2 regions of the Mycetohabitans sp. B46 genome follow, and region 1 is predicted to be linked to the other one. Evidence: predicted binding sites of a transcription regulator. Region 1 holds the regulator's gene; the other holds the start of a gene.
What was found. The regulator LexA, encoded in region 1, represses DNA repair genes until DNA is damaged. The targets are predictions, from matches to a motif close to ACTGTATNNNNATACAGT.
Positions count from the first base shown of each region.

Region 2: a site for LexA is predicted at 2,324-2,341, ahead of recA (recombinase RecA). Genes of this name have one in related genera too.

Region 1 is NZ_JADBGL010000014.1:32,530-38,990, forward strand. It holds partial or broken gene IHE30_RS13525 (IS5/IS1182 family transposase) at 1-115, opposite strand, end outside; gene IHE30_RS13535 (hypothetical protein) at 636-764, opposite strand; partial or broken gene IHE30_RS13540 (universal stress protein) at 849-1,276, shown strand; gene IHE30_RS13545 (DUF2939 domain-containing protein) at 1,305-1,967, opposite strand; gene IHE30_RS13550 (hypothetical protein) at 1,992-2,408, opposite strand; gene lexA (transcriptional repressor LexA) at 2,429-3,076, opposite strand; gene IHE30_RS13560 (sulfate ABC transporter substrate-binding protein) at 3,318-4,343, shown strand; gene cysT (sulfate ABC transporter permease subunit CysT) at 4,455-5,351, shown strand; gene cysW (sulfate ABC transporter permease subunit CysW) at 5,348-6,253, shown strand; gene IHE30_RS13575 (sulfate/molybdate ABC transporter ATP-binding protein) at 6,274-6,461, shown strand, end outside.
Region 2 is NZ_JADBGL010000001.1:91,000-97,460, forward strand. It holds gene IHE30_RS00435 (DUF2889 domain-containing protein) at 1-502, opposite strand, end outside; gene recX (recombination regulator RecX) at 658-1,086, opposite strand; gene recA (recombinase RecA) at 1,141-2,205, opposite strand; partial or broken gene IHE30_RS00450 (response regulator) at 2,530-2,707, shown strand; tRNA gene IHE30_RS00455 (tRNA-Met) at 3,565-3,641, shown strand; gene IHE30_RS00460 (ArsR/SmtB family transcription factor) at 4,080-4,421, shown strand; partial or broken gene IHE30_RS00465 (ArsI/CadI family heavy metal resistance metalloenzyme) at 4,418-4,896, shown strand; gene IHE30_RS00470 (hypothetical protein) at 4,954-5,259, shown strand; gene arsB (ACR3 family arsenite efflux transporter) at 5,256-6,326, shown strand.

The DNA.
Region 1 (6,461 bases):
CCGCACAGGACCGCATGATGGCATCGCCCAGCGTACCTTTGAGCCAGTTTTGGTAGAGCTTGCTGTCTGCTTTCATATGGCCGATGACTGGCTCGATTGCGCTGCATCGCCGAACCTTCAACTAGGCAGCGCGTTACGGCTATCTGCCGGGTGCTTTAGTGCGTGAGGCACCGCCAGAGCAACATGCGCATGAGATTTTGTTGCTCGAACCCACCCTTGAGCGCTGCCGCCTGCGCAGTGCTAATTAGTGGCGCTCGCCAGACCAGATGACGCGCCTGTGGGTCCGGCCGGTTGTGAGTGCGTTTCTCACGAGTAGGTCGAGGTCGTTGATCAATGCGCGCGCCAGCGTCAGGCGCCGTTTCATGCCGCCCGTGACACGGGAGTGAGCCTTTTTCGAGCCATGCGAATTTGAGCAGCGAGGGCGCTCGCGCATTAGCCGTGCGCGCCAGAATGACGAAGTATCGCTAAGCATGTGCAGATTTTTGATGACGGGAAGTCCGGATCGAGAGCGCTAAGTTGCGGCACACCACCCCTTGCACGCACGGGCCCGCCGAGATCGTGAATGGTGCCGGCATTCGACGATGCCATGTCGAGCAACATACGCAACGTGGTCATCTTGCCGACGCTGTTTGATCTCAGTAACCCGTAGCACCGCCTTTTTTGGCAATAAACGACAGAGCATTGACGATCGCCTTATTTGTATAGGCTTTTTTGACGCCGGTAAATTCAATTTTGTGTTCGGGCATCGGGGAAAGAGCCGGCATAGAGGTCGATCATGGTAATCAATTCCTGGATTCGCGTTTTCCCGCATTTTTGTGGATTCCGGCGGTCGAAAATGCACTTTCAGCGCGCAGACGCATGTACTGGCCGTCGTGAACATGCGCTCGAGCATTGGGCAAAGTGCGGGCCTGATGACCGACGTGGCGTGTGGGCAAGTTTTAGCAGGCGGCGCGAAACATCCTGCAGGAAGGGGGGGATTGGCTCAAAGAACGGAGCCTGAGCGTGCATGGCCATTTCGCGTTGGGCAAGCCGATCGACGAAATGGCTCAGTGCGCGTCGCATGTGCAGACGGACCGCGTCGTGGTCACCCATCGTGTGCGCACCGGCTTTGGCCCGCTGGTGGAGGGGCCCAAAGAATATGCAGTTGCTGGACCGCGCTCGCTGCAACATTCTGGTTGCTGTCTCGAGCGCGGGCAAAGCGGATGGCGCCGAGTTATCCACCGCCGCAGCTACGGAAAGGGCCCGACTCATCGCGCTACGGGGTGGGCTTGTATAGGGCCTGCCGCGTGTCACAATGGCCCGCATCATGAACCATTGAATTTGACCCCGACAAGTTGCCAGCCGAAGACGCCGGTGCGGTGAAAAATCGCCGCATACGGCGGCTCCTTCGGACCAGCGCGGTATCGGACCACGAACTCGTTGATGCCGCGATAGCCGGCGCTCACTTGAGCGCCGCCGCTTACGGATGTGCCGGCCGGGGGCTGCTGGCCGCTTGGTGCACTGGAACCGGCGGAGCCCGAGGTAGCCGACACGGCTGTGCCGCGTGTCGCACCGGCTTGCGGAGCCCGCACCGGGCCCGGCGGTGCCGTGTCGCTCGCCACATCGCGTGGAGGCATGCCGGCCAGTAACGCGGCTACGCCGTCTGGCGTCGCATAAACTTCGACAATGGGCGCAATCAATGCGGAACCGACCATCGTGCCGACACTGGCGACTGCCTGCGCCAGCGGCGAATCATCGATATGCGCGCTGACCGCGCGCCTGATTCGTGCATTGAGTTCCTGTTTCAGGCTGGCGCGCAATGCAGGGTAGTCAACGTATCGATTGACCGTCTCGGCGTCGCGCGCATCGGCTGCCTGCTCCAGGCGGTGCAGGACGATATAAGGCGACGCGTAGCTGAGCATGCCTGCCACCACGCTAGCCAGCGCCACCCCTGCGGCGACAAGACGCTTGAATGAGGTCGATGTCATATGCGCAGTTGTAGCGCGAGTAAATTAATCCAGCAAACCGTGGGCAACCCCAATCTCCTCTGCCGCGATATACCGGTCGATCATGCTGCAAACCGCATCGATATGGCCCACTAGCACCACGCGCGACGCACTGCGATAGACGCGCACCGGATCGTCCTCCCGCCATGGGCGGCGACGGGCCGGTTCACTCTGAGGTACGCTGTGGCGCAGCGGCACGCGTGCGAAAGCTGGTAGGCAGGATGGCAATTCCATGTACTCCCGCACGACGTGTGCCACGCCATCGTGCGTGGGTGCGGTCGGGCGCTGTGCCAGCGTCGCGCCGCCCATCAGCAGACCGAACGAAGTGGCGGGGTGAGACGATGCACCGCATGGCACGAGGCTTCGCAGATGACGCAGGCGCCCGAACGCGCGTAACGGAAACAGGCGGGCAAGTCGTTTCATCGGTTTCTCCATATCGGTATTTAGTACGCATTAGGACGGATCAAGCCGACCGCGATGCCTTCCAGTTCAAAATCTTCTTGTCCCGGGCTCACGATGATGTTCTCGTAATCCGGATTTTCCGCGATCAATTCGATGCCATTTACCAGCCGATGGAAGCGCTTGACCGTCACGTCGTCGCCCAGCCGCGCCACCACAATCTGGCCTTCTTGCACGTCGTGCTGTTTCTGTACGGCCAGCAGGTCTCCGTCGAAGATGCCCGCGTCGCGCATCGACATCCCGCGCACTTTCAGAAGATAGTCGGGCCGGCTTGCAAACAGCGCTGGATCGCATGCGTAATGCTGCGCGATATGCTCCTGAGCCAGGATGGGACTGCCGGCCGCGACACGACCGACCAGCGGCAGCGACAACTGCATGACCGCTGGATGTGGCAGCGTGTACGGGTGCGGTTCGTCTTCCGTTGACAGCAACCGGATCCCGCGTGATGCTCCCGCCGCCAGTTCGATCACCCCTTTGCGCGCCAGCGCGCGCAAGTGCTCTTCGGCCGAGTTGGCCGAGCTGAAGCCGAGTTCTGCAGCGATCTCGGCGCGCGTCGGCGGAAAGCCGGTGCGCTCAATCGCGCGGCGGATCAAGTCGTAGACCTGCTGCTGACGGGTGGTGAGTTTAGTCATGAGGTTACTGTATGGATGAACAGGTCCCTGTATTTTTATACAGTATTCACAGTATTTCAAGTGCTACTTGAACGCGCTGTCCGTTTTGAACGCACTGTCCGTTCGCTCGTGGCATAAGTTGTTGGCGCGTCGTCCGGTGTCTTACGACTTTTGAATATAAAAGCATAAGGAACGATTATTTTTGATAATGAAATGCGTTCGTTAGACTTGGCCGGTCCTCACGACATCCACGGGCATCCAAATGAGCGAACAGGTAACGGGGCGGGCGCGGCAGCGCGCCAGTGCATCAGTGTGGCGGCGACTGGCCGCGGCATGGGTGCTGACGGGCGGCCTCGTGGCCAGTGGCGCGGCCGTCGCGGATAGGACGCTACTCAATGTGTCGTACGACCCGACGCGGGAGTTGTACCAGGACATGAATCAGGCGTTCGCAAAGGAATGGAAGGCCAAGACCGGCGAGACCGTATCGTTCAGGCAGTCGCACGGCGGCTCGGGCGCGCAGGCGCGCTCGGTCATCGATGGCTTGCAGGCGGACGTCGTCACGTTGGCGCTGGCCTACGATATCGACGCGATCGCCAAGCAGGGGTGGATTGACGCGGATTGGCAAAAACGCTTGCCGGACCTCGTGTTCGTTGTGCGCAAGGGCAATCCGAAACGGATCAAGGACTGGGACGATCTAGTCAAGCCGGGTGTGTCCATCGTCACGCCGAACCCAAAGACCTCCGGTGGCGCGCGCTGGAACTATCTGGCCGCATGGGCGTACGCGTTGCACCAGCCGGGTGGCAGTGAGCAACAAGCGCGTGAGTTCGTCGCAAAGCTGTACAGGAATGTCGGTGTGCTCGATTCAGGCGCGCGGGGCGCGACTACCAGCTTCGTGCAGCGCGGCATCGGCGACGTGCTGGTCGGCTGGGAAAACGAGGCATTTCTGTCGCTCAAAAAGTTCGGGCCCGACAAATTTGAGATCGTCATGCCATCGGTTAGCATTCTGGCCGAACCGCCGGTCGCGTGGGTCGACAAGGTGGTGGACCGACGCGGCACGCGCAAGCTCGCGCAGGCTTATCTGAACTTCCTGTACACCGAGCAGAGCCAGCAGATCGCGGCGAAGCACTTCTATCGGCCGCGCTCGAACAAGGTGCCCGAAGCGCTGATCCGGCAGTTCCCGAAGCTCAAGTTGTACACGGTCAACGATACATTCGGCGGATGGGCGAAGGCTCAAAAAGTACATTTTGCCGACGGTGGAGTATTCGATTCGATTTATCAGCCACAGTAAGCCGACGATGGCTGCCAGGCGGGGGTCCGCGGCCTGAGAGGGCCGCCGGCGTAAGCTGAGCCCGGATCCCCTGGGTCTGGCGCGAGCGATGCTTGGAGGCGAGTAGCAGGCATGAGTCGTTTTTATTTTCGCCAGCCCAGTGCGTTGCCCGGGTTCGGTGTCACGCTCGGTATCACGGTGGCGTACTTGGGCCTAGTGGTGCTGGTCCCGCTCGCCGCGACTTTCTTGAAGACGACGACATTGACGTGGCCCGAGTTTGCGCGTGCCGTCGCGTCGCCGCGCGTGCTGGCCTCGTACCGGCTCACGTTCTGCGCGTCGCTGGGCGCCGCGCTGCTCAATGCGGTATTCGGCTTTCTCATAGCATGGGTGCTGGCGCGGTATGAGTTTCCGTTCAAGCGGCTCGTCGATGCGGTGATCGATCTGCCGTTTGCTTTGCCCACCGCGGTCGCCGGCATTGCGCTGGCCGCCGTCTATTCGGGTAACGGCTGGGTCGGCTCGCTGCTCGCTGCGCTCGGCATCAAGGTGGCGTTCACGCCGCTCGGGGTGCTGGTCGCGCTGACCTTCATTGGCTTGCCGTTCGTGGTCCGCACCGTTCAGCCGGTGCTGGAGGACTTCGAGCGTGAGCAGGAGGAGGCCGCTGCCTGCCTCGGTGCGACGTGCTGGCTGACCTTTCTCCGCGTGGTCCTGCCGTCGTTGCTGCCCGCGCTGCTGACAGGTTTTGCGCTCGCGTTCGCGCGTGCGCTCGGCGAATATGGCTCGGTGATTTTTATTGCGGGCAATATGCCAATGAAGTCTGAAATCACATCTTTGTTGATCATCACGAAGCTGGAGCAGTACGACTATGCGGGAGCGGCGGCACTGGCCGTCGTGATGCTGCTCGTATCATTCGTGCTGCTGCTGGCGATCAACGCGCTGCAATGGGGGCTGCAGCGGCGCACGTCTAGTACGCACCGCGCGCCGCCACTCGGCCTCGCACCGTCCGTGGTCACGGCTGGAGAGGGGCGATGAGTCAGCAAGCCACTCAATCGGCGGTCGCAATCGGCGCTAGCGTACAGCCAAAGCGGGCACCGCATGTGGACGCGACGACCGAGCCGCGTGCGGTACGGTGGGCGCTGACTGCAATCGCGCTGCTTTTTCTTGGCCTGTTCCCGGTGTTGCCACTGGCCGCGGTGTTCTATCAGGCGTTAGCCAACGGCGTAGGGGCCTATCTAGACGCCTTGATCGACGCGGATGCGCTGTCGGCGATCAAGCTGACAGGGATCACGGCGGTGATCGCTGTGCCGCTGAACGTTGTATTCGGCTTATGCGCGTCATGGGCGATCGCAAAGTTCGAGTTCCGCGGCAAGAGTCTGCTGACCACGCTGATCGACTTGCCATTTTCGGTGTCGCCGGTGATCTCCGGGCTGATCTACGTGCTGATGTTCGGCGCGCAAGGCTGGTTTGGTCCGTGGCTACAAGATCGCAACGTGCAGATCATCTTCGCGGTGCCGGGCATCGTGCTGGCGACGGTGTTTGTCACGTTTCCATTTGTCGCGCGCGAATTGATTCCGCTCATGCAGGCGCAGGGCGCCGACGAGGAGGAAGCGGCCCGCGTGCTGGGCGCCTCCGGCTGGCAGATCTTTCGTCGCGTGACGCTGCCCAACGTCAAGTGGGGCCTATTGTACGGCGTGATCTTGTGCAACGCCCGCGCCATGGGCGAGTTTGGTGCAGTTTCGGTGGTTTCTGGCCACATTCGCGGGCAGACCAACACGATGCCCTTGCACGTGGAAATTCTCTACAACGAATACAACTTCGTCGCCGCGTTCGCGGTCGCGTCGCTACTGGCGTTGCTTGCGCTGGTGACGCTCGCGTTGAAGTTGATCGCGCAGCGCCGGCTCATCCAGACGTCGAGCGAGCCGGCAGCCAGCTAGCCATCCACGCGGAAATGGATATGGGCATCATTGTTCGCAACTTGCAAAAGCACTTTGGCGATTTCACCGCGCTCGACAATGTGTCGCTGGAATTCCCGTCCGGCGAACTGGTCGCGCTACTCGGGCCGTCCGGCTGTGGCAAGACCACGCTGCTGCGCGTGATTGCAGGCTTGGAGCAGGCAGAGGTGGGCCAGGTTGTGCTGCACGG
Region 2 (6,461 bases), on a different contig from region 1:
ACGCGTGGCAGCGATCAAGCCGAGACAGCATCGCATCGCCAGCTGCGTCCGTGTCTGACGTGCCTGTCTGCGACGCCTCGCCGACGCAAGCTTGAATGGCTGCGCTCGACGATAGCACGCGCAAATCGGTCAGATGCGTGCAGCCCACCGCCTCACCAAGACGCTTAGTGACGGCATGCCGGAGCCCACGACGCAGGTCCAACCCAATCAATGCGCAATCGCTTGGATTAGCGTCTTCGCCATGCCCCGAATAAGAAACCCATTTCGCCGCCGGCGACTGCGCATCGACGACATTTATCTGGCGATCGATCGTCACCCGCAGTCGAAGTTCGTGGATAGGTAGCCCGATCGGCTTAACGCCGGTTGCGAGTTGCGTATCACGCGCGTTACGATCGGTCAGGCATGCTTTGATGTCCCACAGGCCGTCTTCACGCTCGAACGCTTGCACGTCAATCGCACGGCGATGACGCGCCCAACGAGGAGCAGAGGGAGGGAGCGGCATGGAAAGGGTTGCGGCCGGATGGAAAACCCAGCGATTTTAGCATACCGGTCCGACGGCCTGCCGACACCCGCGCGCGCCCTGGAACGCGCTTCATCGCCCGAACGCATAGGCGAAGCACAACATCCCACGTAGCACGACGCAGTCTACGCGGACCGTCATTCATCGCCGGCTTCGTCGTCGATCCCGCTGACGAGGCGCGCCACCACCGCGCGGGAAAAGCCGCGGGCGGCCAGGAAACGCGCTTGCTTGGCACGCTCGGCTGGCGACTGCGCGACATGGCCCTGAAATTTCTTTTGCCACACCGCTTTCGCCCGCTCCCATTCGGTTTCCTGTAATTGATTGCTGATGTCGTCCAGCAGGTCGCCATGCAACGCGTGCCGCTTCAATTCACCGACGATCCGGGCCGCGCCGAAGCGGGACGCACGGCGATGCACGACACTTTCGGCAAACCGACTATCAGACAGCCAGCCGTCTCGCTCGAGTGCATCGAGAATCGGCTCGATATTGTCGCCTTCCTGGGCGTCGCGCTTGAGCTTCGCAGCCAGTTCGGCACGACTGTAATCCCGGCGCGACAAATATCTCAACGCGCGCCCCTTCAGGCTTGGCGCGGGGCGTGGGCACTTCACGTGCACTTCGCGTTACGCTTGTCCGCCCTCGGCAACCACCGCGCCGGCCGGCATCGCTACGACACCGAGCGACTCGCGGACGCGATTTTCGATCTCGCGCGCAAGATCCGGATTCTCGCGCAGGAACTCTCGCGCATTGTCCTTGCCCTGGCCAATCTTCTCACCGTTGTAGCTATACCAGGCACCCGCCTTCTCGACGATCTTCGCCTGGACGCCAAGATCGATGATTTCACCGTGTCGCGAAATCCCCTCACCATACAAGATGTCGAAAATCGCCTCGCGGAACGGTGGCGACACTTTGTTTTTGACCACCTTAACCCGCGTTTCGTTACCGATGACTTCGTCGTTCTTCTTGATCGAGCCGATCCGACGGATATCGAGCCGAACCGACGCGTAAAACTTCAACGCATTACCTCCGGTGGTAGTTTCCGGATTGCCGAACATCACACCGATCTTCATGCGAATCTGGTTAATGAAAATGACTAGGCAATTGGTCCGCTTGATTGTGCCGGTCAGCTTGCGCAGCGCCTGCGACATCAGCCGCGCCTGCAGGCCGGGCAGTGAATCGCCCATTTCACCTTCGATTTCGGCCTTCGGCACGAGCGCGGCCACCGAGTCGATGACGATCATGTCGATCGACCCCGAGCGCACGAGTGCATCGGCGATTTCCAGTGCTTGCTCGCCAGTATCAGGCTGAGAAATCAGTAGTTCCGACGCATTGACGCCCAGCTTGGACGCGTACTGGACATCGAGCGCGTGCTCCGCGTCGATGAACGCGCAGGTGCCGCCGATTTTCTGCATCTCGGCGATCACCTGCAGCGTGAGCGTCGTCTTGCCGGACGATTCCGGCCCGTAGATCTCGACGACACGGCCACGCGGCAGCCCACCAACGCCTAGCGCGATGTCCAGGCCGAGTGAGCCAGTCGATACGACTTGAATGTCCTCGACTGCCTCGCCATGGCCAAGCCGCATGATCGACCCCTTGCCGAACTGCTTCTCGATCTGCGACAGCGCGGCAGCCAGTGCCTTGCTCTTCTCCGCAGTCAGTCCAGTTGAGCCTTTCTTGCTTTCTTCCATGAATCGTCCTTTGCTATGATGAGCGGCAGTCTGTTGCCGAAGCGGCACGCCTCGCATCGCGGCCATGCCGGTCATCCCCGGATGAAACCGCTGCCCGCGCCAATGCGCGGCTCCAGATACTGTATAAAAAAACAGTGTTGTTTGCAAGCGCGAAATACATCCATCCTTCTCGCAACTAGCATGCCTGGTCGCGCTGCGTGCCACGCCCTCGGGGTAGAAGAATCGTTGCACATTGCGCTGGACACCGCGTGTCGTTGCAATATGCACGACAAGGAGACGCCGGAAAGGGGGACAGGTTTGCGCTGCCGACCCTAAAACACGCCCGTGCGCATTCTCATTGCCGAATGATGACAGCATACTTGCGGATGGTCTGATCCGAGCACTCCGCCAATCGGGCTATGCGGTCGGTTACGTCAAGACAGGGATAGAGGCCGACATTGCCCTGTCGATGCAATCGTTCGATCTGCGGATTCTCGATCTCGAACTGCCACGCATGAGCGGGTTCAGCGCGCCATCCACATAGCGAGGCACCCGCACACGCTGCTTGCCGTAGTGAGCCCGTGTGCGCTTAGCTGGACTCTGCAATTTGAGCCGCCGCCCGAACATCACGCAGTTGTCGTTGCCCATGACGCGCTCGTGGTGTTCGCATAAATGTCTACTAAGCCGTTGCCGATATAGGGCGCGAAGGCGCTGCCCGGCTCAGCGGCCGGCACGGCGGACTCAGCATTGTGACGCGGCATGTAGCACTGCGCCAGGTAGGCGCTGGCTTGCTGCATGTCGGTGATGCCAGCCTTGGCCAACTCGCGGGGTAAGCGCTGCTAGTGCGGACCGAAGGCCCGCTCTGAACACCCATGAGCCTGCGACCCATAGGCCGCAATGTGCTCCAATGTACTCGATACCCCGTTGCGCCAGCGCTCGGCCGAACTGCGCCACTGTGTTCGCATCGGCCTTTTCGCCGGCTTTAGGCGTATGGAAACAGTGGCTGCCGACCGGTGCGCGCTTGTGCGAAACCTGATCTAGTCGCTTGTCGATCAACCCGCGCAGGCCATCGGCCTCGTAGCGCCCCATCTGCCGCCGAAACGTGTGCTCGCAAGCCCCAATAGCCGTGCCGCCTCGGCCTGCGGGAATCGCTTGTCCTGCCAGGTGAGTCGCTTGTCCTGCCCGTCGCTGTCGCCCCCTTCGCGTCTCATCTTCCGGGTTTCCTGTCACCAACGTACCCGGCTTACAGGTGGCTCCATATGACACCCAAAAACCGGACACATTACGTGCTATAAACCCGGACAACTCATGGGCTCACGACAGAAAACGCGAAAATCGTTGACAACTCGTCTCGGTATGCCCATAATCCGGGGTTCTTTAGGCGAATTAGCTCAGTCGGTTAGAGCGACGGAATCATAATCCGCAGGTCCGGGGTTCGAGTCCCTGATTCGCCACCAAGAAAATCCAGGGCTTAGCAGTGATGCTAGGCCTTTTTTTGCCGCTGCAAGTCGATATGAGACGACGTCTCCTATCCGGCGCCATCCCATACCCTTCGCTGAAGGCCAAGACGCCCGTTCAGGCCATTTGCCAAATGCGTCGCGCCCCTTGCTCGACGCTAAGCACCGCGCATCCCTCTCCCACCACCCAAGCATTGCCTTCGAAACTTTAGCGGCGTGCAGTTCATTGTTATGAATCAAAGCGCTACGCGACTCGCAAACCGCAAAGCCAAGGTCGAGCACGGTCAATCAAAGCCAGACTAGCGCCTCCAAGTTGCCCTGCCGAAGCACTCAGCACTACCACTGCGTCTCCACGACCCAACCTCACCCGCGATGTCGCTAGAGCAGAAAATCTTCAGTCGATCGTTTTTTCTTTTTTATTTCGACTATCATTGAAATATGGAAATGAACATTGTCGTGCGCGCACTTAGCGCGCTAGCCCAGGAATCCCGACTAGCCGCCTTCCGATTCCTCGTCGAAGCCGGCCCAAGCGGGGTACCCGCTGGCCAAATTGCGGAACATCTCGGCCTTGCACCGTCGTCACTGTCTTTTCATATGAAAGAGTTGACCTACGCCAATCTCGTCACGGTCGAGCAGCGCGGGCGCTACATGATCTATTCAGCCAACTATCCGGCCATGAACGATCTGTTGGCATTCCTGACCGACAATTGTTGCGGCGGCCATCCCTGTTCGCCCATCCATGCCGCCAGTTGCAAGCCGACAAAGGAAAAAGCATCGTGAAACGTTTGCCTATCCCTACCTGCGTCGAAGCGCTGGCGGCGAGCATCCGATTTTACTCGAAGCTATTCGCGAGCGAACCCACGGTCAAGCAGCCCGACTACGCTAAATGGTTGCTCGGCGCTCCGCAGGTGAATGTCGACGTTTCACAGCGCGGCGCGGCATTGAGATTCGATCATTTAGGCGGGCAGGCCAAAAGCGAAGCCGAGCGTGCGCAGATGCACGATCGCCTCCGCGATACCGCGCTGTCCGTTGACGAGCAAATCGGAGACGCCTGCTGCTACGCACGCTCCAATAAATACTGGGGGGCGATCCGCAGGGCATCGCATAGGAGACATACTCGATCCTTGCCGACATCCCGCCTTTCGGCGGGTCCCGTGCCACGCCAGCGAGCGACTCAAACGCCAGCGCTTCCGTTTGCTGCGCCTCTATTGGCGGCAAACCAGTCGGCGTGCCGGTGAAATCTGCCTGCTGCTGACGCCCGACCATGAATGACAAGCGCTACCCCATTCTCTTCTTGTGTACCGATAACTCCGTGCGCTCGCATCTTCTATCCGAAGCGTTGACGAACCCGTTCGGCGGGCGCTTCGTCGCATATTTGGCAGGTAGCCATCCAAAAGGCGAGATGAATCCGCTCGCGCTTCGCGCGCTCGCGCGCTGGTGTTTGTCCACCGACGGGTATCGGAGCAAAAGCGGGGACGAGATCATCGGCGACGGTGTACCCACAATGCGCATCGCCAGCACGGTGTGCGACAGCGTGGCGTCGCAGACGTGCCATACTGGCCCAGCAGTCCGGTCAAAGCGCATTGGGGTTACGCCGATGCGTCGAGCAGTCCAATGAACACGCCCAACGCCATCCCGCCGGGAAAGGCCGTCACCAAGTCTGCCATTCATTTCTTCGAACGCTATCTGACCGTCTGGGTAGCGCTGTGCATCATCGCCGGCATGGCGCTCGGCCAAGCGTTGCCTAGTCTGTTTCAGCAAGTCGGACGGATGCAATACGCGCAGGTCAATCTCCCAGTCGGGCTGCTGATATGGGTGATGATCATTCCGATGCTCGTCAAAATCGACTTCCGCGCGTTGCATGAAGTCCGACAGTACGTCAAGGGTATCGGCGTCACACTCGTCGTGAACTGGCTCGTCAAGCCCTTCTCGATGGCGTTTCTCGGCTGGCTGTTCATCAAGCACCTGTTTGCGCCGATGCTGCCGGCGGAACAGCTCGATAGCTACCTAGCTGGCCTAATCCTCCTGGCTGCCGCGCCGTGCACAGCGATGGTATTCGTCTGGAGCCGACTAACCGGCGGCGATCCGTTGTTTACCCTGTCTCAGGTCGCGTTGAACGACAGCATCATGGTGATTGCGTTTGCGCCGCTGGTGAGCCTCTTACTCGGTATTTCCGCGATCACGGTGCCGTGGGCTACGCTGCTCACATCAGTGGTGCTCTACATCGTTATTCCGGTAATCCTCGCGCAGATCTGGCGTCAGCTGCTGCTCGCGAAGGGACAAGCTGCATTCGACACCGCTATGGCGAAGATTGGCCCCTGGTCTATTACCGCACTGCTAGCGACGCTGGTGCTACTTTTTGCGTTCCAGGGCGAAGCGATCCTGAAGCAACCGCTCGTGATCGCCCTGCTTGCGGTGCCCATTCTGATTCAAGTGTTCTTCAATTCAGCACTGGCATACTGCCTCAATCGCGCCGTTGGCGAAAAACACACTATCGCCTGCCCGTCGGCGCTCATCGGCGCATCCAACTTCTTCGAACTGGCGGTCGCGGCCTCAATCAGCCTGTTTGGGCTCAATTCCGGCGCAGCGCTGGCAACCGTCGTGGGCGTGCTGATTGAAGTGCCGGTCATGCTGCTAGTGGTGCGCATCGTCAACCAATCGAAAAGCTGGTATGAGCGGGCTTGAGTCAGCACAAGCACTCACCGGAGGTGAAAATCCCGGACCACAGCGGCGCGCGGGTAGCATGAATGCAGGCCGATATGAACAGGAACCTCGCCATGCGTCATGGAGCCTGGTTCGCCGCGTTGTTGCTGGGCCGCG